DNA from 3 places in the Micromonospora sp. NPDC049900 genome. Region 2 is predicted to be linked to each of the others. Evidence: riboswitches for the same ligand, from Rfam matches in the RefSeq annotation. Region 2 holds a riboswitch; each other region holds the start of a gene.
The links. A riboswitch is a leader RNA that binds a small molecule or an ion and turns the genes downstream of it on or off. The one in region 2 is predicted to bind S-adenosylmethionine.
Positions count from the first base shown of each region.

Region 1 (9,737 bases), on a different contig from region 2:
CCGGTCGAGCAGGGACTCCAGGTCCCGTACGAACGGCCCGGCGAGATCACCGAGCAGGTGTGCCTTGCTGGGGAAGTGATAGAGGATCGCCGCCTTGGTCAGTCGCAGGCGTTCGGCGATCTGGCGTAGCGAGGTGCGTTGGTAGCCCTGCTCGATGAACATGTGCAGGGCCGTACGCAGGATCCGGCTGCGCGTGTCGTCGACTTCCTCCCAGCTCATGGCGTAGAGCCTAGCCCGTCCTGACCGTCGGACGGAGACCTGCGCGAAACCACTTACCGACGGTCAGTACAGTGGGGTGGTCGACACACCGAGCGACAGGAGGCACCCATGTCCGTGATCTCGATCGAGAACCTCGTCAAGACCTTCGGCGGTGTACGTGCCCTCGACGGGCTCGACCTGACGGTGGAACCGGGGGAGGTGCACGGCTTCCTGGGGCCCAACGGCGCGGGCAAGTCCACCACCATCCGGATCGTGCTCGGCCTGCTGCGCCGTGACTCCGGGCAGGTACGGGTCCTCGACGGCGACCCGTGGCGGGACGCGGTCGCGCTGCACCGGCGGTTGGCGTACGTACCCGGTGACGTCAACCTCTGGCCCAACCTGACCGGCGGCGAGGCGATCGACCTCTTCGGCGCGTTGCGTGGCGGTCTGGACCGACGCCGCCGCGACGAGCTGGTACGACGCTTCGAGTTGGACCCGACGAAGAAGTGCCGCACCTATTCCAAGGGCAACCGGCAGAAGGTCGCCATCGTCGCGGCCTTCGCGTCCGCCGTGGAGCTGTACGTCCTGGACGAACCCACGTCCGGACTGGATCCGCTGATGGAGGCGGTGTTCCAGGAGGAGGTGCGCACGCTCACCGGGGCGGGGGCGAGCGTGCTGCTCTCCAGCCACGTGCTCGCCGAGGTGGAGGTGCTCTGCGACCGGGTCAGCATCATCCGGGACGGACGTACCGTGGAGTCCGGCAGCCTCGCCGAGTTGCGCCACCTGGCGCGTACCACGGTGACCGTCGAGACCGCACGGCCGCTGACCGGGCTGGCGGAGCTGCCCGGCGTGCACGAGGTCCGGCCGGTCGACGGCCGGGTCAAGCTGGAGGTCGAACCGGCGCACCTGGACACCCTCCTCGGCCACCTGGTCCGGTTCGAGGTCCGCGCCCTGACCAGCACGCCGCCCACGCTGGAGGAGCTGTTCCTGCGGCACTACGGCGACAGCGCCGACGCCGGGCGGCAGACCGGCGACGCCGCAGGGCGGACCACCGACGCCTCGGGGCAGACCGGCGACGCCGCGCGGCAGACCACCGCCGGAGGTGCCCGATGAGCGCCTTCACCGGCACCGGGCGACTCGCCCGCCTCGCGCTGCGGCGCGACCGGACCCGCCTGGCCGTCTGGGTCCTCGGCACCCCGCTGATCGGCTACGGCCTGGCCGAGAGCGTCGCCGGGCTCTACCCCGACGAGCAGACCCGCCTCGGGTACGCCGAGACCGCCCTGTCCAGTGTGGTCGCCCGCGCCTTCAACGGTCCGATCGCGAGCACCGACCTCGGTGCGGTGGTGGTCGCCGAGACGTACCTCACCCTCACCCTGCTCGCCGCGCTGCTGAGCACGTTCGCGGTGATCCGGCACACCCGGCAGAACGAGGAGACCGGGCGTGCCGAACTGCTCGGCGCCACCGTCGTCGGCCGGTACGCCCTGCTCACCGCCGCCCTGCTGGTGGTGGTCGCCGCGAACCTGGCCTCCGCCGCGCTGCTCGCCCTGGCCTTCGTCGGCGCCGGACTGCCGGTCGCCGGTTCGGTGACCGCCGCCGCGGCGATCGGCGGGGTCGGGGTCGCCTTCACCGGCGTCGCGGCCGTCACCGCGCAGGTCTCGGTGAGTTCCCGGAGCGCGAACGCGCTCGCCGCGGCCACCGTGGGCGTCGCGTTCCTGCTGCGTGCCGCCGGTGACGTGCTCGGCGAGCGCAGCGCCGACGGCACCCGGCTGGACAGCGCCTGGCCGACCTGGCTCTCGCCGCTGGGCTGGGGCACCCAGGTACGCGCCTTCGGTGCCGAACGACCGTGGATCCTCGCCCTGCCGGTGGCGCTGCTGGTCGCCGGGGTCGCACTCGCCTACCTGCTGGCCGAACGTCGGGACGTGGGTGCGGGGCTGCTCGCCGCGCGGCGTGGACCGGCCCGAGCGGGCGCGGGGCTGCTCGGGCCGGTCGGCCTGACCTGGCGGTTGCAGCGGGGTGCACTGGCCGGCTGGGCGGTGGCGGTGGTGGTGCTCGGCCTCTCCATGGGGGTGGCCGGTCACGAGGTCGACGCGATGATCGCCGAGAACCCGGCAGCGGCCGAGGCGATCGCCCAGCTCGGCGGCGGGGCGGAACTCGTCGACGCGTACCTGGCGGCGATCCTCGGCCTGTACGCGTTGACCATCGGCGCGTACGCCGTGCAGGCCCTGCTGCGGACGCGCAACGACGAATCCGACGGCATCCTGGAGGCGCTGCTGGCCACGGCGGTGAGCCGGACCCGGTGGCTCGGGATCCAGGTGGGTGCCGCCGTGCTCGGCGCGGTGCTGCTGGTGCTGCTGGCCGGTCTCACCACCGGGCTCGGGTACGGCCTGGCGGCCGGTGACCCGATCGGCTGGACGGTCGAGCTGGGCGGGGCGGCGCTGCTGCGGCTGCCCGCACTGCTGGTGCTCGTCGGGGTGGTGACCGCCCTGTTCGGTGCGGTACCCCGCTGGTCGGTGGCGTCGAGCTGGGCGGTGCTGATCGCCTTCCTGCTGCTCGGGCAGTTGGGCGCGGTGCTGGAGTTGCCGCAGGCGGCGCTGAACCTGTCGCCCTTCACCCACGTGCCGTCGGTGCCCGCCGCCGATTTCAGGGTGCTGCCCCTGGTGGTGCTCACCGCCGTGGCGGCCGTGCTGCTGGCCGTCGGACTGGGCGCGTTCCGGCGGCGCGATACTCCGACCTGAGGTGAAAGGAGGGGACCCCTGCTAACGCCTCGTGCAGAGCAGGGGTCCCCTCCTTTCACCGCCGCCGCCCCCGCGCTACAGCACCTGCGAAAGGAACCGGCGCAGGCGCGGGTGCTCGGCCGACTCGAAGATCGCGGTCGGCTCGCCGGCCTCCAGCACCACCCCGGCGTCCATGAACGCGACGGTGTCGGCGACCTCGCGCGCGAAACCCATCTCGTGGGTCACCACCACCATGGTCATGCCCTGCGAGGAGAGGTCCGCCATCAACGCCAGCACGCCCTTGACCAGCTCCGGGTCCAGCGCCGAGGTGGCCTCGTCGAAGAGCATCACCTGCGGCTGCATGGCCAGCGCCCGGGCGATGGCCACCCGCTGCTGCTGCCCGCCGGACAGGTGCGCCGGGCGGGCGTCGGCCTTCGCGGCCAGCCCCACCCGGTCCAGGTGGGTACGGGCCACCGCCACCGCCTCGTCCTCGCCGAGCTTGCGGATGCGCCGCAACGCGACGGTGATGTTGCGCAGCACGCTCATGTGCGGGAACAGGTTGAACTGCTGGAACACCATGCCGACCCGTTGCCGCAGGGCGTCCGGGTCGTCGCGCAGCACACTGCGCCCGTCCAGCAGCACGTCGCCCCGGTCCGGTTCGAGCAGCCGGTTGACGGTCCGCAGCAGCGTCGACTTGCCGGACCCGGACGGGCCGATCACGCAGGCGGTCGCGCCGCGCGCGACGTCCAGGTCCACCCCGCGCAGCACCTGGTGACGGCCGAAGGCCAGGTGCACGTCGCGCAGGCTCAGGCTGACCGAGGTACTCATCGTTGGTTGCCTCCGGCGGCGCCGGGCAGCGCCAGGTCGAGGTCGTCGGGATCGTCACCGGCCGGTCCGGTCGCCGGGCGGCCGTGCCGCAGCCGCCGGTCGATCCAGTTGACGACGTGCGTCAGCGGCACGGTCAGCGTCAGATAGAAGAGCCCGGCCAGCAGCAACGCCGACTGGTTGCCGGTGTTGGCCGCGTAGTCCTGCCCGATCCGGAACAGCTCCCGCTGGCTGGCCAGCAGACCGAGGAAGTAGACCAGGCTGGAGTCCTTGATCAGTGCGATGAGCTGGTTCACCCAGGCCGGTAGGACCCGCCGGACACCCTGCGGGATCACCACCACCCGCATCGCCTCCCACCAGGAGAAACCGAGCGCGCGGGCGGCCTCCACCTGGGTCGCCTCCACGGACTGGATGCCGGAGCGGAAGATCTCCCCGATGTACGCCGCCGCGATCAGCGACAGCGCCAGGATCCCCAGCGGGTACGGGTTCGGTCCCCACACCTGCATGCCCAACGGTGCCAGGCCGACCCCGATCAGCAGGATCGTCGCCGCCGCCGGCAGGCCACGGAACACGTCGGTGTAGACCCGGGCGGGCCACCGCAACCAGCGGGTACGCGAGATGCCCGCGACGGCCAGCACGATGCCCATGGCCGAGCCGAGCAGGGCGGCGGTGACCGCCAGGATCAGCGTGTTCGGCAACCCGACGGTGATCATCTCGGGCAGCGCCTCGCGCATCGACTCCCAGTCGAAGAACGTCTCCCACAGGGTGCGCAACGGATCCACGGTCGACCTCCGCCCTACTCGCTCGTCGTCCTACCTCAGGAGGCGGCCGGTGCCGACACGTCGCCGCTGCCCGGGGTGAAGTCGGCCGGGATCGGCCGCCCCGGGTAGTACTGCTCCTGGAGTCGGGTCCAGGTGCCGTCGGCGATGACCTCGTCCAGGGCCCGGTTGAGCGCCTCGCGCAGCGGGTCGTTGCCCTTGGCGACCGCGTATGCGGTGGGTGCCGGGCTGAGCTCCTTCGCCGCGACCTTGATCTTGCCGCCGCTGTCGGCGGCGGTCTTCTCGCCGATCTCGGCCGGGGCGATCCAGGCGTCCGCGGTGCCGGCCTTGAGCTGGTTGATCGCGCCGTTGTAGTCCGGCACCCGCACCGGGTCGAGGCCGCGCCCGGTGGCGTAGTCGTCCTGGACGGTGCCCTGCACGACCACCACCCGCTTGCCGGACAGCTCGTCGAAGCCGGTCAGCGTCGATCCGGCGGGCACGTCGAGCCCGAAGTACCCGAAGTCGTAGCCGTTGCCGAAGTCGACCGTCTTCTTCCGCGCCTCGGTGATCGTGATCGAGGAGCTGCCGACGTCGAACTTACGGTTGTTGACCTGGGCCAGCAGGCCGGAGAAGTCGGTGCCGACGAACTCCACCCGCAGGCCGAGCTTGTCGGCGGCGGCGACCAGCAGGTCGTTGTCGAACCCGGTGAACTGGCCGTCCTTGAGATAGACGTTCGGCGGCGCGTCGGTGAGCGTGCCGGCCCGCAGCACCCCCGGCTGGAGCAGGTTGTACGGGTTGTCGGCGGTCTCGCCGTCCGAGCCGCACGCGGTGAGGGCGGTGGCGGCGAGCACGGCGGTGACGCCGACGGCGACGGCCCGGGTCAGGGCGGGAAGGAAGCGCACAGGTGTCTCCTGGATGAACGGCGGCGGGCACGCACGTGCCACGCCGACGGTCCGCCGTGGGACGGACCGTGAGGGGTGGGAAAACGGAACGGGGCTGGTCGTCCGACCGGGCAGGTCGGCGGCCGGGTAGCGACGCAGGTCAGCTACACGCGGCGCTGCACACCCGCATCATGTCGACGTGCCGACGCCGGGTCAGATCCCGGCAGGCCACCGGTCGACAGCGGTAAGGCATGGTTCTCCTCAAGGTCGTGATGACCTGGGACACCAGGCCACGCTTGCACCGGAGGTCGCTCCGATGCCTGGTCCTCACCCGGGGCACCCCTGCGCGGACGAGGGTTGCCGGCCAGCGAGCCGGGGCTTGACGCTGGCGCTCTTGACCTGTCGCCGAGGCTAGCAGCCGGTGACGGGGCAGCGTCCACCCGTTATGACGACCCTCACGCGGGGTGTTGCCCGCCGCCCGCGTGATCCCTTACGGTCTGCTCAGCGGTGGGCGGTGCGGTCCGCATCCGACCCGACACCGCCGGTGGTCCGCCACGCGGACCGGGGAGGTGGAAACCCCGGGGCCCGCGCACGTGGCGGTCGGACCGGCGGGCGAACCCCGACCGGCGGTCGGCGCGTCGAGGCGCCGGGCCGACGGTGTCCGGGGGCGCGGACACCCACCGGGAGCACCCCGTGTATCTCACCCCGCACGAGCAGGACCGCCTGCTCGTCCACGTGGCGGCGGACGTCGCCCGGCGCCGCCGCGAACGCGGCCTGCGTCTCAACTACCCGGAAGCCGTCGCGGTGCTCACCGCCTTCCTCCTCGAAGGCGCGCGCGACGGGGCGTCCGTGGTCGACCTGATGGCCTCCGGCCGCACCGTGCTGACCCGGGACGACGTGCAGGACGGCATCCCCGAGTTGCTGAGGGAGGTGCAGGTGGAGGCGACGTTCCCGGACGGCACCAAGCTGGTGACGGTGCACCACCCGATCCCGTGATCCCCGGGGAGATCCTGCCGGCCGCCGGGCCGGTGGAGATCAACGCCGGTCGTCCGGTGACCACGCTGCTCGTGGTGAACACCGGCGACCGGCCGGTGCAGGTCGGGTCGCACTACCACTTCGCCGAGGCCAACCCGGCCCTGGACTTCGACCGGGCCGCCGCCTGGGGGCAGCGTCTGGCCGTACCGGCCGGGACGTCCGTGCGTTTCGAACCGGGCGTGAGCCGCACCGTGGATCTGGTGCCGCTGAGCGGCGCGCGGATCGTCCCCGGCCTGCGCGGCGAGTGCGCCGGCTCACTGGACCCGACCCCGACGGCGGTGTCTCACGGCGGCGCGCAGCGGAGCGGAGGGACGGCATGAGCATGGTGGAGCGGGAGCGCTACGTCGCGCTCTACGGGCCGAGCACCGGTGACCGGATCCGGTTGGCCGACACGAACCTGCTGATCGAGGTCGAGCACGACCACTGTGCCGGCGGTGACGAGGCGGTCTTCGGCGGCGGCAAGGTGATCCGCGAGTCGATGGGCCAGTCCCGGGCCACCCGGGCCGAGGGCGCGCTGGACACCGTCGTCACCGGCGCGGTGGTCCTCGACCACTGGGGCGTGGTCAAGGCCGACGTGGGGATCCGCGACGGGCGGATCGTGGCGCTGGGTCGGGCGGGCAACCCGGACACCATGGACGGTGTCCATCCGGATCTGGTGATCGGCCCGGCGACCGAGGTGATCGCCGGCAACGGTCGGATCCTCACCGCCGGGGCGGTCGACACCCACGTGCACCTCATCTGCCCGCAGGTCGTCACTGAGGCGCTGGCCGGTGGGGTCACCACCCTGGTCGGTGGTGGCACCGGACCGGCCGAGGGCACCCGCGCCACCACCGTCACACCGAACGCCTGGCACCTGGCCCGGATGCACGAGGCCCTGGACGCGTTCCCGGTCAACGTCCTGCTGCTCGGAAAGGGCAACACGGTCTCCACCGAGGCGCTCTGGGAGCAGTTGCGGGCCGGTGCGGGCGGTTTCAAGCTGCACGAGGACTGGGGCACCACCCCGGCGGCGATCGACGCGTGCCTGCGGGTCGCGGACGCCTCGGGCGTGCAGGTCTCCATTCACACCGACACCCTCAACGAGGCCGGGTTCGTCGCGGACACCCTGCGGGCGATCGGCGGTCGGGCGATCCACTCCTACCACACCGAGGGGGCCGGGGGCGGACACGCGCCGGACATCATCACCGTCGCCGGGGAACCGAACGTACTGCCGTCGTCGACCAACCCGACCCGCCCGTACACCCGCAACACGCTGGCCGAGCACCTCGACATGCTGATGGTCTGCCACCATCTGAACCCGGCGGTGCCGGAGGACCTGGCGTTCGCGGAGAGCCGGATCCGACCGTCCACGATGGCCGCCGAGGACCTGCTGCACGACCTCGGCGCGATCTCCATCATCGGCTCGGACTCGCAGGCGATGGGCCGGGTCGGCGAGGTCGTGCTGCGGACCTGGCAGAGCGCGCACGTGATGAAGGCGCGGGTGGGGGCGTTGGCCGGTGACGGTGCCGCCGACAACCACCGGGCCCGGCGGTACGTGGCGAAGTACACCATCTGCGCGGCCATGGCCAACGGGCTCGACCACGAGATCGGCTCGGTCGAGTCGGGCAAGCTCGCCGATCTGGTGCTCTGGGAGCCGGCGTTCTTCGGCGTCCGGCCGCACCTGGTGATCAAGGGCGGCTTCATCGCGTACGCCCAGATGGGGGACGCGAACGCCTCGATCCCGACGCCGCAGCCGATGCTGCCCCGACCCATGTTCGGCGCGTACGGCGTCGCAGCCGCCGCCACCAGCCTGGCGTTCGTGGCACCCGCCGCGCTCGACGCCGGGTTGCGCCTGGACGTGCGTCGCCGGGTGGTGCCGGTCGCCGACGTGCGGTCGCGCGGCAAGACCGACCTGCCGGAGAACGGTGCGCTGCCGCGCATCGAGGTGGACCCGGACACCTTCACCGTGCGGATCGACGGCGAGGTGGTCGAACCCGACCCGGTGACCGAGTTGCCGATGGCCCAGCGCTACTTCCTGTTCTGATGACCGCGTCGACCATGCTGTTGCTGCTCGCCGACGGGCGGTTCCCGGCCGGGGCGCACGCCCATTCGTCGGGTCTGGAGGCGGCCGTCGCGGCCGGGCGGGTGACCGACCTGGCCACGCTGGGGGAGTACCTGCGCGGGCGGCTCGCCACCGCCGGGCTGGTCGCGGCGGCGTTCGCGGCGGCGTCCCGTCGGGCCGCCCGGTCGGCCGGACGCCGGGACCTGCTGGTGCGGCTCGACGCCGAACTGGACGCCCGGACCGTGTCACCGGCCCAGCGGGCGGTGTCCCGACGACAGGGCCGGGCACTGCTGCGGGCCGGGCGCGAGATCTGGCCCGACGACACCTTCGACGATCTGCCCACCGTGCCGCCCGGCCCGCACCAGCCGCTGGTGCTGGGGCTGGTCGGTGCCGCCGCCGGTCTGGACCCGGCGCAGGTCGCCACGGTCGCCGCGCACGCGACGGTGACCGGTTCGGCAAGCGCCGCCGTACGTCTGCTCGGCCTCGATCCCTATCGGGTGCAGGCCCTGCTGGTGCGGCTCGCGGTCGCCTGCGATGCCACCGCGGCGCGGGCGGCGCGGGCCGCCGAGGAACCACCGGAGCGGTTGCCGGCCGCCGCCGCTCCGCTCGCCGACATCCATGCCGAAGTTCACGCCACCTGGGAGGTGCGTCTCTTTGCGTCCTGAGACCGATCACGACGAGTCCGTTCCCCACACCCACCCGGAGCCCGGTGTCGACCCGCACGCCCCGCTGCCCGCCGCGTCGCGGGCGTTGCGGGTCGGCATCGGCGGGCCGGTCGGCTCCGGCAAGACGGCGCTGGTCGCCGCGCTGTGCCGGGCCTTCGCCGACGAGTTGCGGCTGGCGGTGGTGACCAACGACATCTACACCACCGAGGACGCCGACTTCCTCAAGCGGGCCGGGGTGCTCGACCCGGACCGGATCCGGGCCGTGGAGACCGGCTGCTGCCCGCACACCGCCATCCGCGACGACATCGGCGCCAACCTGGACGCGGTAGACGAGTTGGCCGAGGCGCTCGGCCCGCTGGACCTGGTGCTCGTGGAGAGCGGCGGGGACAACCTCACCGCCACCTTCAGCCGAGGGCTGGTCGACCGGCAGATCTTCGTGGTCGACGTGGCCGGCGGGGACAAGGTGCCGCGTAAGGGCGGCCCCGGGGTGACCGCCGCCGACCTGCTGGTGATCAACAAGACCGACCTGGCCCCGATGGTCGGTGCCGACCTGTCGGTGATGGACCGCGACGCGCGGGCCCGTCGGGGCGACCTGCCCACGGTGTTCCAGTCCATCACCGAGG
Region 1 covers NZ_JBITKM010000005.1:20,586-30,322, reverse strand. The annotation lists gene ACIBMZ_RS14085 (TetR family transcriptional regulator) at 1-219, opposite strand, end outside; gene ACIBMZ_RS14080 (ATP-binding cassette domain-containing protein) at 328-1,311, shown strand; gene ACIBMZ_RS14075 (ABC transporter permease) at 1,308-2,933, shown strand; gene ACIBMZ_RS14070 (amino acid ABC transporter ATP-binding protein) at 3,009-3,740, opposite strand; gene ACIBMZ_RS14065 (amino acid ABC transporter permease) at 3,737-4,519, opposite strand; gene ACIBMZ_RS14060 (ABC transporter substrate-binding protein) at 4,555-5,397, opposite strand; SAM riboswitch class IV at 5,664-5,776, opposite strand; gene ACIBMZ_RS14055 (urease subunit gamma) at 6,070-6,372, shown strand; gene ACIBMZ_RS14050 (urease subunit beta) at 6,369-6,731, shown strand; gene ACIBMZ_RS14045 (urease subunit alpha) at 6,728-8,431, shown strand; gene ACIBMZ_RS14040 (urease accessory protein UreF) at 8,431-9,114, shown strand; gene ureG (urease accessory protein UreG) at 9,104-9,737, shown strand, end outside.
Region 1: linked by a shared signal. The riboswitch ahead of ACIBMZ_RS14060 (ABC transporter substrate-binding protein) and the one ahead of thrC (threonine synthase) in region 2 are both predicted to bind S-adenosylmethionine.

Region 2 (9,737 bases):
GCCCACCCCACGGAACTCGCGGTCACCGTGGTCTACGCGGTCTACGTCACCCCGACCTGGCGCGGCACGGGCCTGCTCGCGGACCTGATCGAAGCGGTGGGCGCCTGGTCCCGGGACTGCGGGCGGCGCGAGCTGATGCTCGAAGTCGTGGTGGGCAACGACCGCGCGTACCGCGCCTACCAACGGATCGGCTTCGCCGACACGGGCGTACGAGTCCCGCACCCGACCGTCCCCGCCCTCCGCGAACTCCAGATGCGCCGACGCGCGTAGTTGGGAGTGGGGTGGGGGTTTCCGGGCAGCCCACCCTGCTCCGGGCGGTCAGGCTTGATCCCTCCGCAGGGTGGGCTGCCCGGAAACCCGACGTGGTCCGGCTGGTCTCGTGGGTCGTCCTCGGGTTGGCCCCACTCGCCCTCTCCCTGCTGGGGCGACCCCTGACGGTCGTGGGGAGGCGGAACGGCCGGGTTGTCCCGGCGGGTGCGGCGCGCGCCAGGTCCCCTGCGCCGCCTTTGCTCTGCGTCAACCCACGCAACGAACAGGGCGATTCGTTCCTTCTGACAGAAAGCGCACTGGCAGAGCCCTGGCAGTTGCCCAGAACCAGCACGCTTTCCCGGAAGTGTTGCGTGGAGTGAAGCAGAGCGAAAGCGGCAGGCGGGAGTACCGCCGGGGTTCCGGGGCAGCCCACACCGCAAGCAATCGAAACCCATACCCCTAGGCGTGGCGGCGGCTCTGCACGATGCGGAAACGGTTGGCGACGTACGCGCCGTCGGTCAGCGCCGAGTTGGCCGCCGCGTTCGCGCCGCTGCCGTGGAAGTCGGAGAACGCCGCCGACTGGTTCACGAAGACGCCGCCGGTGAGGTTGCCGGACAGGTGCACCCCGACCTCGATCGCGGCGCTCTCGGCGGCGTCCAACACCGCCTCGTCGGTGGAGTAGACGGCTGCGGTCAGCGCACCCTTCTCCCCCACGGTCGCCCGGAGGATGTCCAGGCTGTGCGTGGTGGAGTCGGTGGCGATGGCGAAGGAGATCGGCCCGAACCACTCCCGCGAGTAGGTCGCCGTGTCGCCCGCGTCCAGCTTGACGACCGTCGGCGTACGCACCACCGCGTCCGGGAACGACGGGTGCGTGACGGCACGCGACTCCAGCACCGGCGTACCGACCTTGGTCACCTCGTCGAGGCGGTCCAGGACGCCGTCGTTGACGATGGCGCCGGTCAGCTCGACCCCCCGGGCCGGGTCGGCGGTGAGCTTGCCGACGGCGGCGGCGATCCCGGCGGCCACCTCGTCGAAGCTCTTGTGCCCCTGGTCGGTGTCGATGCCGTCCCGGGGGATGAGGATGTTCTGCGAGGTGGTGCACATCTGACCGCTGTAGAGCGTCAGGGTGAAGCCGAGGTTGCGGCACATGCCGGCGAAGTCGTCGGTGGAGTCGACCACGACCGTGTTGAGTCCGGCCTTCTCGGTGTAGACCGCCGCCTGGCGGGCGTTGGCCTCCAGCCAGTCGCCGTACTCGGTGGACCCGGTGAAGTCCACGATCTTGACGGCCGGGTGCAGAGCCAGGGTCGAGGCCAGCTTCTCGCCGGGCGCCTCAGGGGCGAGCAGGACCAGGTTCGGGTCGAAGCCGGCCTCGGCGAGCACCTCCCGGGCGTAGCGGACCGTCACGGCCAGCGGGAGTACGGCGCGCGGGTGCGGCTTGACCACCACCGGGTTGCCGGTCACCAGCGAGGCGAACAGGCCCGGGTAGGAGTTCCAGGTCGGGAACGTGTTGCAGCCGATGACGAGGGCGACGCCGCGCGGCACCACGTGGAACGTCTTGGTCATCCGCAACGGGTCGCCCTTGCCGGCGGCCTTCTCCCAGGCAGCGGTCCCCGGGTGCCGGGTCATCTCCGCGTACGCGTAGGCGACGGCCTCCAGCGCCCGGTCGAGCGCGTGCGCGCCACCGGCCTGGAACGCCATCACGAACGCCTGACCGCTGGTGAACTGCACCGCGTTGGCCAGTTCGAAGACGTGCTTGTGCAGCCGGGCGAGGATCTCCAGGCAGACCCCGACCCGGATCTGTGGACCGGCGTCCCGCCACGCGGGCAGCGCCGTGGACGCGGCGGCGACGAGTTGGTCGGCGGTGGCGTGCGGGTACCGGACGTTCAGCGGCACACCGAACGGACTGGTCTCGGTGGCGACCCGGTCGCCGTCGCCCGGCTGGTCGAGCGGGAAGTCCCCGCCCAGGTACGCCTCGAACGCGGCCTTGCCGTCTGCGGCTGCGGTCTCGCCGTACACCCGGGGGCTGGGTGATTCCGGGTAGGCGGACCAGTACCCGCGCTCCGCGATCGCGGTCAGCGCGCGGTCGAGGGTGTCGGCGTGCCTGTCGTAGAGGGGGTGCGGGGTCTCCGTCATGCCCGCCATCATGCAACAGGAAGCCCCGCGATCAGTAGGGGCGTGTCACACCTCAGACGTCGAGCTGCCAGTTGCTCCACCGGTCCATCACCCGGAACCCGAGCTGCTCGTTGATCGCGATCATGTGGTCGTTGCTGTCCGCGTTGAAGGTGTCGATCACCTGGACAGCGGGCTCGTGGTCGAGCAGGTGACGAAGGTTCTCGATCTTCGTGAGCAGGCCGAGGCGGCGCCCCCGGTGCTCCGGGTCGACGATGGTGATCTGCTGGAAGGCGTGCCAGTCGGCGGTCGGTGACATGTCGAGCAGGGTCCAGGCGACCAGTCGGCCGGACCCCCGGTGCCGTACGCCCGCGTGGTACCGCCGCTTGCCGCGCGCTTCGAGCGCCCGCTCGGTGCCGCGTACCCGCTCCGCGTCGACCTGCTCGGGCTCCCACTCCAGGTCGCCCATCGGCGCGTCGGCCAGCAGCCGCCCGTCCAGATACGCGACGTCGGCGATCAGGTCGTCCGGCGTGTTCCCGCGCCAGAACAGCACCTCGTAGTCGGTGGCCCGGGACCGGGCGTCGGCGAGCAGCGCGTCCAGGGCGGTCTGGTCCAGCTCGGCGACGTGCAGTCGCCGCCGTACGTCGGCCAGGGCGTCGACCGCGCCGACGGTGGCGGCGAACCGGGTGGCCGGACCCGGCTGGTGGGGCTCGCCGCGCAGGTGTGCCCGGCTCATCGCGCTGACCCGTTTACGTCCGCGCTCCCGCAGCACGCGCAGGCCGCGCTCGAACAGCGCCCGACCGACCCCCTGGCGGCGGTGCTCCGGATGGACGACGAGCTCGGCCGAGGCGTTCTCGGTGTTGTCGAGTTGCGGCAGGTGGAGCAGCAGGTATCCGGCGGCGACGCCGTCGACGTGGGCCAGCAGGGCGAGTGTCTCGGTGCCCGGCATCGGTTGGTGGAACAGCGCGGCGAACCGCTGCCGACTGAACGGTGGGTAGTCCGGCAGTTCCGCGGCGCTGTAGTCGGCACCGACCTGGAACGCCTGCTCGATGGCCGACTCGTCGTCGGCACCGAAGGGGGTGATGGTGATGGCCATCTCCGCAGCCTGCGGGACGACGAGCGACGGGGCCAGCGATTATTCGCCGGCCCCGTCGGGAAGCTTGGTCGGGAGGGACGATCGCACAACGCCTCCGGCGCTGGGTCGTAAAGACTGAAAGTCTACGGCGAAACGCCCTCCCGCACGAAGCATCTTGCGCCGCCCGGTTCCTGCCGTCAAGTACTCGACGGCGTGTTTTCGGCACTCACCGCGAAAAGCCCGTTACCCGGCGGATCGGTCGGCGTGCAACATGCCGACCAGCCGACGAGTTCGCGGTGTGCCTCAGCCGAGCAGGCCGGCGTCGCGGGCGGCCCGCAGCGACGGCTTGATCCGGTGGGTCGGTCCGACCTCGCCCGCGACCGCGTCGAGCGTCTTGAGCCCCTCGCCGGTGTTGTAGACCACCGTCTCCGCGGTCGGGTCCAACTTTCCGGACTCGACCAGCTTGCGCAGCACCGCGACGGTCACCCCGCCGGCCGTTTCGGCGAAGACCCCGGTGGTACGCGCCAGCAGCCGCACGGCGGCACGGATCTCGTCGTCGTCGGCGTAGTCCATCCAGCCGCCGGTACGGCGTACCGCCTCCAGGGCGTACAGGCCGGCGGCCGGGTCGCCGATGTTGAGCGACTTGGCGATCCCGGTCGGCTTGACCGGGGTGATCGTGTCCCCGCCGCCGTGCAGGGCGGTGGCGATCGGGTTGCAGCCGGCCGACTGGGCACCGAAGACCTTCCACCCGCCGGCCGGTGCCTCGACCAGGCCGATCTCGACCAGCTCGCTGAACGCCTTGTCGACCTTGGTGAGCAGTTCGCCGGAGGCCATCGGGATCACGACCTGGGCCGGAATCCGCCAGCCGAGCTGCTCGGCGACCTCGTAGCCGAGCGTCTTGGACCCCTCGGCGTAGTACGGCCGGACGTTGACGTTGACGAAGGCGGTGTCCTCGAACTCGTCGGTCTCCACCAGTTCGCCGCAGAGCCGGTTCACGTCGTCGTACGAGCCGTCGATGGCGACCAGCTCACCGCCGTACACGGCGGTCGTCACGACCTTGCCCTGCTCCAGGTCACTGGGGATGAAGACCACCGACGGGGTGCCGGCCCGGGCCGCGTGGGCGGCGACGGAGTTGGCCAGGTTGCCGGTGGAGGCGCAGGCGAACCGGGCGAAGCCGAGCGCCCGGGCGGCGGTCAGCGCGACCGAGACGACCCGGTCCTTGAACGAGTGGGTGGGGTTGGCGCTGTCGTCCTTGACCCAGAGCGGGCCGGTGATGCCCAGCTCGGCGGCGAGCTGGTCGGCGGCGACCAGCGGCGTGAAACCGGGGTCCAGGCTGACCCGGGTGGCCGGGTCCTGCCCGGCGGGGAGCAGCGCCGCGTAGCGCCAGATGTTCTGCGGGCCCGCCTCGATCTGCTCGCGGGTCACGGTGGCGAGGGCCGCCGGGTCGTAGTCGACCTCCAGCGGGCCGAAACACTCGTAACAGGCGTGCTGCGCGGCCAACGGGTAGCGGGCCGAACAGGCGCGGCAGACCAGGGCGCGGGCGGGGCTGGCGGTGGTGTCGATCCCGGTAGGGGCGAGCGTCGACGTCATGTCCGAGTCCTCTCATCTTCCCCCACATCGCACCCTGCGGCGGGGACGGAATTGGCACCTGCCCCACGGGACGCTCAGCGATGAGCGCGTGGGGTGGTTGCCGGGGCGTCGTCGGGCCGTATCCCTCAGCCCCTCTGGATGAGGTATTCAGTTGTGCCGCCGAGTCTAGGCAATCGCGCCGCGCTCGTCAGCGTTCGATCTCAGCCTGTGAGCGATTCCTCACCGCCGCCACCGCCTGAGGGACGGCGACGACCCTGGACCGGACGGCTCCGGCGGTGCCGGAGGAGACCCGGTCCAGGGTCGCGCACGAGCGTCGGCCTGGCCGCCGCACCAGCCGGATCAGGCCGGTACGGACCTGCGTTCGGCCGCCTTCACGTCCAGTGCGGCCCCGCTGCGCTGGCGCAGCAGGTTGTCCAGCGCCCAGCTACCCGGACCGAGTATCGCGATCAGCAGGAACGACCAGCAGAACAGCACGGACAACTCGCCGTTGTTGCGCAGCGGCAGCAGCGCCTCGGGCTGGTGGACGACGAAGTAGGCGTAGGCCATCGAGCCCGACGCCACCAGGGCCGCCGGCCGGGTGAGCAGACCGACGAGCACCAGGGCGCCGCAGACGGCCTGGATCAGCGCGGCCCACCAGCCCGGCCACGTGCCGAGCGGGACGGGTTCACCGCTCCCCCGGGCACCGCCGAAGACGCCGAACAGAGACGACAACCCGTGGCAGAGAAACAGCAGGCCGATGACCATGCGGAACAGGGACAGGGCCGGCCCGCCGAACCGGTCAGTACGCATTCCGGAACCTCCATTGTGGATGGACGAGGGCAACCAGAATGCGGGATTGATAAATATTTGTCGATGCAATCTCTTCCTTTGGGAACGCTCCCACATCGATGGTAGCGACTGGAACTTCCGAAGGAACCCCCCTCGGCGAAGATCGTTTTGATCACCCTCCGTAACGACTCCCTGTACACCCTGGACATGTGACGGCAACAAGTCGCGGTCATCCGAGCCGGAGCCGCGCGCCCACCCGGGTCCGGAAGCGGCCACCGTCGTCCCACCAGCCGGTACACCGAGCGGCCCCCGGCCGACCGCGACGCCGTCCCGAACCACCCGCCTCGCCACGCCGACAGCCGGGCGAGCGATCGAGCACCGTGATGCGACGATGGCCCGATGCGAGACATCCACGGGGGATCGATTCCGGAGACGACCCCGAGACACGGCCCGGGTGACCGGCGTACGCGGCACGCCGCGCTGCTGACCGCCGTCACGATGCTCGCCGGCTGCGCGCCGACCGACGCGTCGCACAACGCCCCGGGCGACCCGCCGCCGGAGCCGCTCGGCGCGGCCACCGCCCCGGCACCGACCTCGGCCGGGCCGGAGGTCTGCCCCGAGTCCGGCGTACGGATCCGCTACCTCGGTGTCAGCGCGGCCATGGGGCTCCGGGCGATGGGCGTCGAACTGGTCAACTGCGGCGACCGGCCGTACCCGCTGCACGGCTATCCGGCGTTACGGCTCTACGACGGCGAGGGGCGACCGCTCAGCGTCCGGGTGGTCCCCGGGGCGGCCGGGATCGCCTCGGGCTTCGACGACCCGCCCCGGCGGCTGGTGGTGGCACCGGGCGACGCGGCCAGAGCTGCCGTGATCTGGCGCAACCTGGTCGACGACCCGACCGTGGCCGCCACCGAGGCCACGCGGGTGGAGATCGCGGCGGGCAAGGGGCAGCCGGGGCAGGTACTCGACATGGAGGGGCCGATCGACCTCGGCAACACCGACCGGATCGGAGTCAGCGCCTGGAAGAAGCGGACGGGCCCGACACCGACGCCCACCGATTCGGCGGACGACGGCGTCGACGCCGCACTCAGCTCGTGATGTCCTTGCGGGTGAAGCGCCAGAAGGCGAGCCCCCAGAACAGGGTGGCGTAGCAGATCGCCGAGATGGCCCCTCGGACGATGTCGTCGGTCTGCACGGGCGTGGAGAGCAGCCCCAGCCAGGCGGTGCTGTAGTGGGTCGGCAGGAACGACCGGATCGCGCCGAGCGCGGTGATCTGGTCGAGGATGCTGGAGAGGATCCACAGCAGCACCGCACCGCCCACCGCGCCCAGCGCGGCGTCGGTGACCACCGAGAGCAGGAACGCCAGACCGGCGACGACCAGCAGCACGACCGCCAGGTAGCCGAGCACCGCCAGCAGGCGGAGCAGCCCCTCGCCGGGTTCGAGCTGCGCGGCGACCGTGCTACGCAGCGGTGACCAGCCGTACCGCAGGGTGCCGATCAGCAGGGCCGTGCCGGCGAGCAGCACCAGCGCGAACGCCGAGTACGCGAGCGCCACCAGCAGCTTCACCGTCAGCAGCCGGGCCCGGGGCACCGGCACCGCCAACAGGTAACGCAGGCTGCCCCAGCTCGCCTCGCTGGCCACCGTGTCGCCGCAGAACAGCGCCACCACCACGACCAGCAGGAACGAGGCGGAGACGAAGATGGTGAACAGGGTGAAGTTCAGCCCGCCGGAGGTGGCGAACGAGACGAGGCTGCCGAACTCGCCCCGGCCGTTGTCGTCGTCACCCGAGTCGAACTGGAACGCGATCAGGATGATCAACGGCAGCAGCACCATGAAGCCGAGCGCCAACTGGGTGCGCCGCCGCGCCGCCTGTCGGCGGAACTCGGCACCGAACGGCAGCGTCCTCGACGGCCGGTAGCCGGCGGCGGCGCCCGACGGAGCCACCTCGGACTCCTCCCGCGTCGGCACGGTCGATCCCGCCATCACCGGTCCCCGCTTCCCCGAGAGTTCTCGCCCACCAGGGCGAGGAACGCGTCCTCCAGGCGGCGCCGGGGCACCACCCGGTCCACCCCGATACCGGCCCGCACCAGTTCGGCGACCACCTCGCTGCGGGCGGTGCCGTTGGTGTCCACCACCAGGTGCCCGTCGGCGTCGTCCAGCACCCGTACGCCGCCGAGGTCGTTGAGCACGTCCCGGGCCGCGCGCGGGTCGCTCACCTCGAACAGCACGCTCGGCGAGTCGCCGACGATGTCCTCCACCGGCCCGGAGGCCACGATCCGGCCCTTGTTGACCACCACGGCGTGCGTGCAGGTCTGTTCCACCTCGGCGAGCAGGTGGCTGGAGACCAGCACCGCGCGGCCGTCGGTGGCGTACCGCTGGAGCACCCGACGCATCTCGGCGATCTGCGGCGGGTCCAGCCCGTCGGTCGGCTCGTCGAGCACCAGCAGCTCGGGCAGGCCGAGCATGGCCTGGGCGATGGCCAACCGTTGCCGCATGCCGTGGCTGTACTTGCGGACCCGCCGGTGCACCGACGAGCCCAGCCCGGCGATCTCCAGCGCCTGTTCGAAGTGCGCGTCGGCCTCCGGCCGCCCGGTCGCCCGCCAGTACGCCCTGAGGTTCTCCAAACCGGACAGGTGCGGCAGGAAGCCGGGCCCCTCGACGAGCGCGCCGATCCGGGAGAGCACCGGCGATCCCGGCACCAGCCGATGCCCGAAGACGTAGATCTCCCCGGCCGTCGGCTGGGTCAGCCCCATCAGCACCCGCAGGGTGGTGGTCTTGCCGGCACCGTTGGGCCCGAGTAGGCCGACCACCTGACCGGGGTGCACCTCGAAGTCCACCTCGGAGACGGCCACGAAGCCGTCGGCGTACTCCTTGCGCAGATGGCGCACGGCCAGCGGGGTGTCCGCGTACTCGGGATGGATCGAGGTGTCCTGGCGGCGGTGCCGCAGGCGCAGCACGGCCACGAGCACGACGAGCCCGATCACGATCGCGGCGATCAGCCCGACCAGCACCCAGCGCCAGAGCGCCGCCTCGGTGGGGATCGGGTCGCTGTCGACGGTCGGCAGGCCGACCGGCGTGTCACCGACCGCGACCGTGTAGACGGCCGGCTCGATCGGGGTGGTGTACGCCTGGTCCGAGGTGGCCACCACCAGCCGGAGCCGGTGCCCGGCCTCCACCCGGTGCACGATCGCCGGCAGGGTCACGGTGACCGGCGCGGCGGCGTCGACGGTGGCCGGCAGACCGCTGAGCCGGATCGGCGCGATCAGCCCGCTCGGCAGGGTGGCCGCCCCCTCCGGGTCGACCACGTAGAGCTTGGCGAAGAGGACCGCCTCGCCGCTGCTCGACGCGGCCCGCAGCGACACCGTGGGCGCACCGACGATGTCGACCGCCTCGGTCAGCGGCTCGGACTCGAACCGGGCATGCTGCCCCGGTATGTCGCCGGCCACCCCGCTGAGCAGTGAACTCAACGAGCCGGCGAACGGCACCGAGGAGATCGCGGCGGGGTTGCCGCCCGGTGGGTTGGCCACCGGCTGGGGCGGCCCGGCCACGGTCACCTCGCGGCGGGAGTCGCCGCCGAGACCGGGGTAGTCGTCGGTGCGGTAACCGGTGGCGACCAGCCCCCGGTCCATCGCGTCGAAGCCGGCGATCCGGGAGAAGGTGAAGGTGTCGCCGGGTGCGTCCCCGGTGCCCGCGACGTAGTGGTCGAGCCACTGCGCGGTCAGGAACTTCACCCGGTCGGAGTCGGTCTGCGGTCCGGCGCCGCCGTCGTGGCCGCCGGTGAACCAGGCGACCCGCACCGGGGTGCCGTTGGCGGCGATGCCCCGGGCGTTGGCGTCGGCCTCGCCCAGCGGGAAGAGGGTGTCCGCCGCGCCCTGGACCAGCAGGGTGGGCGCCTCGATCCGGTCCAGCACACCGGCCGGGCTGGACCGGCGCAGCAGGTCGACG
Region 2 covers NZ_JBITKM010000001.1:246,283-256,019, reverse strand. The annotation lists gene ACIBMZ_RS01155 (GNAT family N-acetyltransferase) at 1-270, shown strand, start outside; gene paaN (phenylacetic acid degradation protein PaaN) at 709-2,382, opposite strand; gene ACIBMZ_RS01145 (GNAT family N-acetyltransferase) at 2,435-3,454, opposite strand; gene thrC (threonine synthase) at 3,737-5,023, opposite strand; SAM riboswitch class I at 5,033-5,168, opposite strand; gene ACIBMZ_RS01135 (DoxX family protein) at 5,363-5,812, opposite strand; gene ACIBMZ_RS01130 (DUF4232 domain-containing protein) at 6,191-6,889, shown strand; gene ACIBMZ_RS01125 (ABC transporter permease) at 6,879-7,775, opposite strand; gene ACIBMZ_RS01120 (alpha/beta fold hydrolase) at 7,775-9,737, opposite strand, start outside.

Region 3 (9,737 bases), on a different contig from region 2:
CAGGGTGAGGCTGGGCAGCCAGAACGCGAGGTCGAACTGCGGATTGCCGAGGGCGGCGTGATTCCAGTCGAACAGCACCGCCTGGGTGCCGCGGAAGCAGAGGTTGTCGCTGCGGACGTCGAGGTGGGTGACCGAGTCGCCGTCCATTCCGGCGAAGTCGGCGGCGTCGAGAATGGCGGGCAGGCATTTGTCCAGCCACTGCGGCGAACAGACGCGCAACGCCAGGAACTGGGTCGGGTCGCGGGCGATCTCGGGCCAGCCGCCCTGGCCGTACTGGGTGTGCGAGGCGGGGATCAGGCCGTCGACGGCCGGGCGGGCCGCCAGGTCGCCCAGCGTGTCCCGGACCGCCCGGAGCTGCTCGGCTGACCACGGTGGCGGCCAGGTCGAGGCGGAGAGATCCTCCAGCACGAGTACCGGCAGCTCACCGTCGTCGTACCAGCCGAGCAGCTCCGGCATGAACGGTGCGTGGAGCTGCCGGTAGACGGCGTGCTCGCGGCGTAGCCAGATCGCGCCCGGCTCGTCGTCGGCGTGCTTGACGAAGACGGTGCGGCCGTCGTCGAGGCGGGCGAGCCAGCGCCGGTTGTTGGAATATCCACGCCGGACGCGGACCGCGTGCACCACCCGTTGCCCGGTCGCGTGGGCGATCCGTTCCGCCTCGTCGACCGCGATCATCGCGTCCGCCTGCATCGAGTCACGATAACAGAGGGCCTGATCAACCGATTCACGCCGGTCACCCGGGTCCGGGGACGACGATCAATGGGTATTGCCCGCTCGACGGCCACCCCATATCGTCTGGCAATGCTCACTCGACCGGGCCGATCCGCCGCCACGACAGGTGTTCGCGGCCGGGCCGACACACGGTGATCAGGGCGGAGGGGCTCACCAAGACGTTCCGGCGGTACGAACGCGAGCCGGGCGTCCTGGGCAGCCTCCGGACCCTGTTCAGCCGGCGGCACACCACGGTGACCGCGGTGGACGAGGTGTCCTTCGAGGTGTCGGCCGGGACCCGGGTGGCGTACCTGGGGGCGAACGGCGCCGGCAAGTCCACCACGGTCAAGCTGCTGACCGGGGTGACGACCCCGACCCGCGGGCGGTGCACGGTCGACGGGATCGAGCCGCACCGCGACCGCGTCCGCAACAGCGGCAACATCGGTGTCGTGTTCGGCCATCGCAGCCAACTGTGGTGGGACCTGTCGGTGCCGGACTCCTTCCGGATCCTCAAACACATCTACGACATCGACGAGGCGGTCTACCGGCGCAACCTGTCGTTGTTCCGGGAACTGCTCGACATCGACGCGCTGGGCAACACCCCGATCCGGGAACTCAGCCTCGGGCAGCGGATGCGCGCGGAGATCGCCGCGAGCCTGCTGCACACCCCGGCCGTGGTCTTCTGGGACGAACCCACGATCGGGCTCGACCTGGTGCTCAAGGAGGCCGTGCGGGAGCTGGCCAACCAGATCAACCGGGAACACGGCACGACGATCTTCCTGACCAGTCACGACATCAGTGACATCTCCGCCATCTGCGACCAGGTGCTGGTGGTCGACCAGGGCCGGATCGTGCACCAGGGCACGCTCGCGGCGCTGCTGCGCACGGCCCGCCACCGGGCGGTGCACTTCGACCACCGGGGAGACGAGTCGCCCGAGCAGGTGGCGGGCCGGATCGAGGAGGCGCTGACCGGCACCACCGTCTCCGTCGACGACCAACAGCGGGTGACGATCGGCTTCCCCGTCGACCGGCTCACCGCCCGGGAGGTGCTCACCTGGGTCCTGCACCACTTCGACGTGACCGACTGTTTCGCGCCGGAGCCGGACCTGCAGACGGTGCTGCGGGAGATCTACGGTGCTCGCCAGCCGGCGGAGCACGGCTGAATGACGGTCGCGGTCCGCTCTCCCCGCCTGCGTCGTTACCTGCCGTTCGCGGTCAGCGGTCTACAGGCGACGCTGCAGTACCGGGCGAGCTTCTTCGTCAGCCTGGCCACCACGGCGACCAGCACCGCCGTGGTGGTCTTCCTGTGGCGTGCGGTCTACGCGGCCAGTCCCGACGCGGGACCCGGCGGCTTCGGCGTCGAGGGCATCACCACCTACCTGATCGCCGCCCAGGTGCTCGGGGTGCTGCACGCCAACCAGGTCGACAGCGAGATCGGGCAGGACATCCTGCGCGGCGACATCGCCGTCGCGCTGATCCGTCCGGTCAGCTATCCGGTGATGCGGATCTTCACCGCCCTGCCGGTGTTGATCACGAATCTGCTGATGGTGGGCCTGCCCACCTTGTTGATCTTTTCGGTGCTCTTCCCCCTACAGTCCCCGGCCCCGGTGGACCTGCTGCTGTTCCTGGCGGCGGTGCCGTCCTCGGCGGTGATCGCGTTCAGCCTCAACATGCTGGTCGGGCTCTGCGGCATCGCCACCACCAACATCTGGGGCATCCGCATCGTCAAGGAGAGCGTCGTGGTGTTCTTCGCCGGTCAGCTCGTACCGCTGGACCTGATGCCGGCGCCGCTGGCCGCCGCCGCCTCGGTCCTGCCCTTCCAGTCCATGGTGTACGCGCCGGTCCGCCTGCTGACCGGCCGGTACGACGGCGCGTCCGACGCGGTGGTCATCCTGGCCGGGCAGGTGGGCTGGGCGGTGCTGCTCGCCGGTGCGTGCGCGGTGCTGTGGCGGGTGTTCGTCCGACGCGTACAGGTGCTCGGCGGATGAGCGGCCCCGGTCGCGCGTCGCGGCGGGCCCCGCTGCGTTACGCGCGGCTGACCTGGTTCCTCGGTGGGGTCAGCCTCCGGCGGCTCGTGGCCTACCGCACCGACTTCCTGCTCGGCGGCGTCGGTTTCCTGCTCCGGGTCGGCGTCCAGGTCCTGCTGATCGGCAGCATCTTCCAGTTGGTGCCCACGGTCGGCGGCTGGTCGGTGGACCAGGTGTTGTTCCTGCTGGGCTTCGCGTTGCTGCCCCGTGGGCTGGACCGGCTCTTCACCGACTACCTGTGGGTGGTCGCCTGGCAGTTGATCCGCAGCGGCGACTTCTACCGGCACCTGATCCGGCCGGTGAATCCGCTGTTCAGCGTCCTGTCGGAGCGGTTCTTCTGGCCCGACGCGCTCGGTGAGCTGCTGGTCGGGTTCGCGCTGCTCGGGTACGCGGGCCGGCGGCTCGGGCTGACCGTGGACGCCGAGCTGGTCCTGGTCGGTGCCGGTCTGGTCGTCTGCGGCACGCTGATCTACACCGGGATCAAGCTGATCTTCGCCTCGATCGCCTTCTGGACGGTCACCAGCCAACCCGCGATGCACGCCGCCAACCAGCTCTCCGAGTTCGCCGCGTTCCCCCTGGAGATCTACCCGGGCGTGTTGCGGTCCGTGCTGACCTGGGTGCTGCCGTTCGCGTTCACCGCGTACATCCCGGTGGACTTCCTGCTCGGCGGGGACGGTCGGTTGGTCTGGCTCACGCCGCTGGTGGCGGCGGGCATGCTGGGCGTCGGCTACGGCATCTGGAACATGGGCATCCGCCGGTACGAGATGACCGGGAGCTGAGAGGAGAGGCATCGGTATGAGAAGACAGTTGCCGCTCGGTGAGCCGCTGGCCCGGGGTTACCAGTTCTACGCCTTCCCGTTGGCGATCCTGGCCACCGAGGCTCGGGCCCGGGACTGGATCCTGAGCAACTACATCCACGTCGCCTTCGACCCCAAGGCGCCGGACTCGCCGGTGCCGTTCGGCTTCTATCTCTACGACTACGCGATCAGCCCGTGGCTGGAGGTCGTCCGGGCCAGCCGCGAGTGGGTCGCCTGTGTCGGCGGGGACATCGTCGCGCTCTGCCGCGACTCCGTCGGTGCCGGCTACTACCCGTACCTCAACCTGGACGAGCACCACCTGCCCGGCCGGGCGCCCTACCAGCAGTGGCACCAGACCCACGACGTGCTGGTCTGCGGCGTGGACGACGACGAGGGCACGTTCACCGTCTACGGCTACACGGCCAACGGGTCGCTGCGGACCACCACGGTCGGGCAGGACGACTTCGCCCGCGCGTACGCGAGCCTGGACGAGGTGGAGAACGACTGCTTCCAGGTCTACTTCTACCGGGTACGACCGGACGCCAGCTACCGGATGCGGCTGCACGTGGTGGGCGGCGCGTTCGAGGAGTACCTGTCCGGGGCCAACCCGAGCAGCCGGGTCGACATGCTCCAGGAGGAGTGGGACCGGGCGTACGGTGTCGACTCCTACGCGCCGATCCGTGGATATCTGCGCGACTACCTCACCGGCGATGCGGCGTACGACATCCGGTACCTGCACGTGTTGTGGGAGCACAAGCGGCTGATGACGGAGCGGTTCGTCCGGCTGGCCGAACTCGCCCCGGCACTGGCACCGCTGGTGGACGACTGCCGTGCGATGCAGACCGACGCGGTGGCGTTGCGCAACGGGATGCTGTGGCACGAGCAGAAGGGACGGTCCTCCCGGTTCGACGTGGAGGCCATGCCCCGCCTGGAGCGGGTCTTCGACACCGAGGTGCGGGTGTTGCGGCAGGCCGTCGAGGAGATCCGGCGTCATCGGACGCAGGAGCCGGAGACGGATCAGTGGCACGGCCGTGAGGGCCTGCCGACAGCCGCGAAAGGCGGTGGCGGACGGTGAGCGTGGAGGCGGTGTGCACGGTGGTCCTGCGGATGCCGGCGCTGCGGCCCGACGACCACCTTCAGGTGCGGCTCGGCGGCGGTGAGACGCGGGACCTCCGGTACGACCGGCAGGCCGACGAGTGGACGGTCCCGCTCGATCCGGCGGCACACCCCGAGGGTGTCGACGTCGTCGTCCTCCTCGACGGCGACCCCCAGCTCGACGGGCCGCTACACCTGACCTCCGCCGAACTGGCCGCCCCGACCTGCTGTCTCGACGGGCGGGTCCACTTCGCGCGGCACCACGACGTCCTCGTCGGCGAGTCACATGTCGCGCGGCACTTCTTCCCCGGCGACCCGGACACCGCGCACCGCTACGACGTGATCGTCGTCGGCTCCGGTGCCGGCGGCGGCACCCTGGCGTACCGACTCGCCGAGACGCCGTGGCGGGGTGGCCGGCCACCGCGCGTCCTGCTGTTGGAGGCGGGCAGTTACCTGTTCGGAACGCACACCGGCAACCTGGCCCGGTACCAACCGGTCGGCCCCGACGTGTACCCGAACATCTTCCACCACTGGGGTGCCTTCGGTCGGCGGCGCTGGCGGGCCGCCGACGCCGAGAGCGCCAGGGCGCGGATCGCCCAGGGCCTCAACCTCGGCGGCCGGACCCTCTTCTGGGGAGCGTCGGCACCCCGGATGCACCGCTGGGAGTTCCGCGACTGGCCGGAGACGGTCCGCGACGAGCTGTGCGACGTCTGGTACGACCGCGCGGAGCAGTTGACCCGCGTCACTCCCCTGGTCCCGTCGGCGTACCAGACGATGGTCAAGGCCAGGCTGCGGGAGTTGCCCGCGTTGGCCGACTTCCGGCACTTCGATCCGCCGATGGCGATCGAGTACCGCGGACCGGTCCCCGGGGCGGTGCCGGCCGGGATCTGGTCGGCGGCCGAACTGCTGCTCAGCCGCGCGATGCAGGACGACCGCTTCGGGAACCTGCGGGTCCACCTGAACCACGAGGTGGTCGGGGTCGAGAGGGCGGCGGGCGAGGTCACCGGCGTGGTCGCGTACGACCACCTGGCAGGTCGGGACCGCACCTACCGGCTGGCCGACGACGGCGTGGTGGTGCTGGCCGCCGGCACGGTCGGCACCGCAGTGGTCGCCCAGGCGTCCGGCCTCGCCGATGACGATCCGCTGATCGGGCGCGGCATCACCGACCACCCGATCTACGTGGTGAAGTTCTGGGTGCGGCAGGGCGGCGACTGGCACAGCCGGTTCGACTCCAGCAAGACCGTCTCCCGGCAACTCACCGACGCCGCCGACGTCGACCCCGCCCACCCGTACAGCGTCACACTGGACCTGGGTGCGAACCTCAACCAGTTCCGGTTCGTCAACGCCCTGGAGTTCACCGGCGCGGACCTGGCGACGATCGACGGGAAGATGCCGGGCGAGCTGGTGTTCATGGTCGAGGCGCCGCTGGTCGAGCAGAACGCCGTGACCCGGACCGAGTCCCGGCCGGAGGGTGCGAAGCCGACCGCGCTGCCCACCATCCGCATCCATCCCAGCCCGCGAGCCGACCAGGTCCAGGCCGCTCTCGACAAGATCGCCGCCGATGTCGTCCGCGCCTTCGGCGGCGACGTGTACGAGCAGCTCTGGGCTCCGCTCGGCGGGGTGTCGCACGAGGTCGGCACGATGCGGATGGGGCGCGTCACACCCGGTCGGCAGCGTCCGGGAGTGGTCGACGAGAACCTGCGTGTCCGGGGCCACCGCAACCTCTACGTCTGCGACCTCTCCGTCTTCCCCAACTCACCGGCGGCCAACCCGACGCTGACGCTTGCGGCGCTGGCGCTGCGCCTCGCCGCACACCTCAGCACCTGACGGCACACCCCGAGGACGGCTTACTGCTCCGCAGGCGAGGTCACGATCTCGCGTAGCCCGTGCAGGAGTCGGTCGACGTGCTCGGCGGTCGTGCCGATGCCGATGCTGGCCCGGATCGCGTACCCGTCGGTCGGGCGGCCGAGCCGCGCGGCGGCGCCGGCCAGCAACCTCCGGCTGAGCGGGTGGGCGCAGAACAAGCCGTCGCGTACGCCGATCCCGTACTCGGTGGAGAGGCGGTGGGTGACGTCGGCTGCCCGCCGGTCGGCGACGGTGAAGCTGACGATGCCGACCCGGTCGTGATCGGCGTCGAACGTGCGCAGTTCCGCCACCTGCGGCAGGGCGGCGAGGCCGTCGCGCAGCCGGGTCAGCAGCTCCTGCTCGTGGCGGGCGAGAACGTCCGGCGCGGCGGCGGAGATCGTGGCGCAGGCGGCGGCGAGCGCGACCGCGCCCAGCAGGTTCGGCGTGCCGGCCTCGTGTCGCGCCGGACCGGTCTGCCACTGCACGTCGGCGGGCTCGTCACCGACGTGCCGGGTGGCCCCGCCACCGGACAGGTACGGGTCGGCGGCGTCGAGCCAGTCGGCTCGGCCGGCCAGGACTCCCGTGCCGAACGGCGCGTACAGCTTGTGCCCGGACAGCGCCAGGTAGTCGATGTCGGCGCCGGCCATGGAGACCGCGCGGTGCGGGGCCAACTGTGCGGCGTCGACGGCGATCCGCGCGCCGTGCCGATGCGCGATCTCCGCGATGTCGGCTATCGGCCAGACCTCTCCGGTGACGTTGGAGGCGCCGGTGACCGCCACCAGCACCGGCCCCGCGCTGTCCAGGGCGGCCAGTGCACGGGTCAGCCCGGACGTCACCTCGGGCAGGTCGGTGGGCACCGGCAGGCGGTGCACGCGCGGCCAGGCCAGAAGGTTCGCGTGGTGCTCGCCGGCCCAGGTCACCACGGTGGTGTGCGGTGGCAGGGCCCGGGCGAGCAGGTTCATCGCATCGGTGGTGTTCCGGGTGAAGATCACGTGGTCGTCCGGCCGGATGTCGAGGAAGTCCGCGACGGTCTGACGGGACTGCTCGTAGGCCAGCGTGCATCGGCGCGACGCAGCACCGGCACCCCGGTGCACGCTGGCGTACCAGGGCAGCAGCTCGGTCACCGCCTCGGCGACCTCGGCGAGACAGGGTGCGGTGGCGGCGTAGTCGAGGTTGGCGTACGCGGCGGTGGTGCCGTCGGCGAGGCGGACCGGCAGGTCGTCGCCGAGCACGGTGGGAACGATCGTGGGCACAGTGGTCCTCAGGTGACAGTGGACCCGTGGGGGTCCGCGCTTGCCGCTGCGGCGGTCGCCGGCGGCCTGGTCCTCACCCGGAGGCACCCCACCGCGGATATACGAGGGTTGCCGGTCAGCAGGCCGGGGCCTTGACGCTGACACTCATGACCGCTGCCGATGTTGCCACACCGGCGAGCCCGCCCGCTAGGGCCCGTGGCGCGCCCAGCATGTCCCTGTTCGTACGACACGCGACAGCCCCCTTGAGTCGCCCCTCGCCGCACCGGTCACGGTCACGCGCCGCCGATCGACTCCACCACGGTGAACAGCACACTCCATGATGGACGAACCAGTGGATCGCCTGTCAACTTCGCGAAGCACTTTCGGTCACCTCGTCGACGGCGCGACCAGCATCGGGCGGCTCGGTCCGGCCGACGCGCAGCAGGTGAGCCGGGCGGCCCTGTCGAGGCCGGGCCGCCCGGCTGACGAAACACCGGGCGGCGTCGTCGTCCTCTGCGTGGGTTCACCGCCGGGACGGGCTCATTCCTTCCAGGGCGAGTCGCACCAGCCGCTCCGCCTCGGCCGCACTCGTCGATTCCGCCGCCAGCGCGATCGCCTTGACGAGGGTCACCAGGTCGATCATCTCGACGTCCGCGCGTACGGTCCCTTCCTCGGCGGCTCGGCGCCGCAGCGGTTCGCCGGCCGTCACGAGCATCGCGGAGCAGGACTCGCTCTCCTGGGGCGCCCTGAGCAGGGAGGTGACCAGGCCGCGGGTGGTCGTGCTGTAGACCGCCAGCTCGCACAGCCAGGTCGTCAGCGCCTGGCGGGCGTCCGGCCCGGTCGACAGCTCACCGGCGCGGGCACAGAGCGCTTCGACCCGGTCGTGGAAGACCGCCTCCAGCAACGCCCAGCGGGACGGGAAGTGCCGGTGCAGGGTCGCCGAGCCCACGCCGGCGGCTCGGGCGATCTCCTCCAGCGACGCGTACGCGCCGTCCCGGGCGACCGCCTCGCTGGCCGCCGTGACGATCAGCGCGCGGTTGCGTTGTGCGTCAACTCTCATCGCCTGCCGTTTGAATAAGTGGGGTTACCCCCCCATATCGTAACCGACAGGAAGTGGGGTGCCACCCCACTTGTTCCGAGGAGGAGACATGGCCGTCCTTGTCATCGGCGCCACCGGCAAGCAGGGCGGATCCACCGCCCGGGCACTGCTCGACCGGGGCGTCGCGGTACGCGCCCTGGTCCGCGACACCACCAGCGCGGCCGCACTCGCCCTCCGCGACCGAGGAGCCGAACTGGTCCGGGGCGACCTGGACGATCCCGCCTCGCTCCTCGCCGCAGCGCGCGGAGCGGACGGCGTCTTCTCCATCCCCTTCCCGGATCTCACCGATCTGCAGGGCGATGCCGAGCTGCGCCGAGGGCGGCACCTCGTCGAGGCCGCCCGCAGGGCCGGGGTGCCGCAGTTCGTCCACAGCAGCGTCGCCGGTGCCGGTGACTTCCACCGCAACCAGCCGGGCTGGGCCGAGGGCCGCTGGGACCGGCACTACTGGGAGAGCAAGGCAGCAATCGACGAAGCGGTCCGCAGCAGCGGATTCGCCCGCTGGACCGTCCTCAAGCCCGCGACCTTCATGGAGAACCTGCTGGAGAAGTCCTTCCTGTTCGGCGACTGGTCCAGCGGCACCATCGTCACCGGCTTCGCCGCGGACACCCGCATCGCCTGGATCGCCGTCGACGACATCGGTGCGGCTGCGGCGACCGCCTTCACCGGATCGGGCACGCTGGACGGTAAGGAGGTGGAACTCGCCGGTGACATGCGGACCATGACCGAGGTCGCCGCGATCCTCAGCGAGGTCACCGGCCGGACCGTCACCGCGCCGGTCCTCACCCCGCAGGAAGCGGTCACGCGCGGCCTGCCGCCGTTCATGGTCAAGGTCGTCGAGCAGATCAACGAGAACGGCACCCCCGCTCGACCGGAGATCGCCCAGGCACTCGGCCTGCCCACCACGGACTTCCGCACCTGGGCCCGCCGCGCCCTC
Region 3 covers NZ_JBITKM010000006.1:208,105-217,841, reverse strand. The annotation lists gene ACIBMZ_RS16495 (aminoglycoside phosphotransferase family protein) at 1-687, opposite strand, end outside; gene ACIBMZ_RS16490 (ATP-binding cassette domain-containing protein) at 861-1,871, shown strand; gene ACIBMZ_RS16485 (ABC transporter permease) at 1,872-2,696, shown strand; gene ACIBMZ_RS16480 (ABC transporter permease) at 2,693-3,514, shown strand; gene ACIBMZ_RS16475 (hypothetical protein) at 3,531-4,607, shown strand; gene ACIBMZ_RS16470 (GMC oxidoreductase) at 4,604-6,454, shown strand; gene ACIBMZ_RS16465 (aminotransferase class V-fold PLP-dependent enzyme) at 6,475-7,704, opposite strand; SAM riboswitch class IV at 7,757-7,877, opposite strand; gene ACIBMZ_RS16460 (TetR/AcrR family transcriptional regulator) at 8,228-8,764, opposite strand; gene ACIBMZ_RS16455 (NmrA/HSCARG family protein) at 8,853-9,737, shown strand, end outside.
Region 3: linked by a shared signal. The riboswitch ahead of ACIBMZ_RS16465 (aminotransferase class V-fold PLP-dependent enzyme) and the one ahead of thrC (threonine synthase) in region 2 are both predicted to bind S-adenosylmethionine.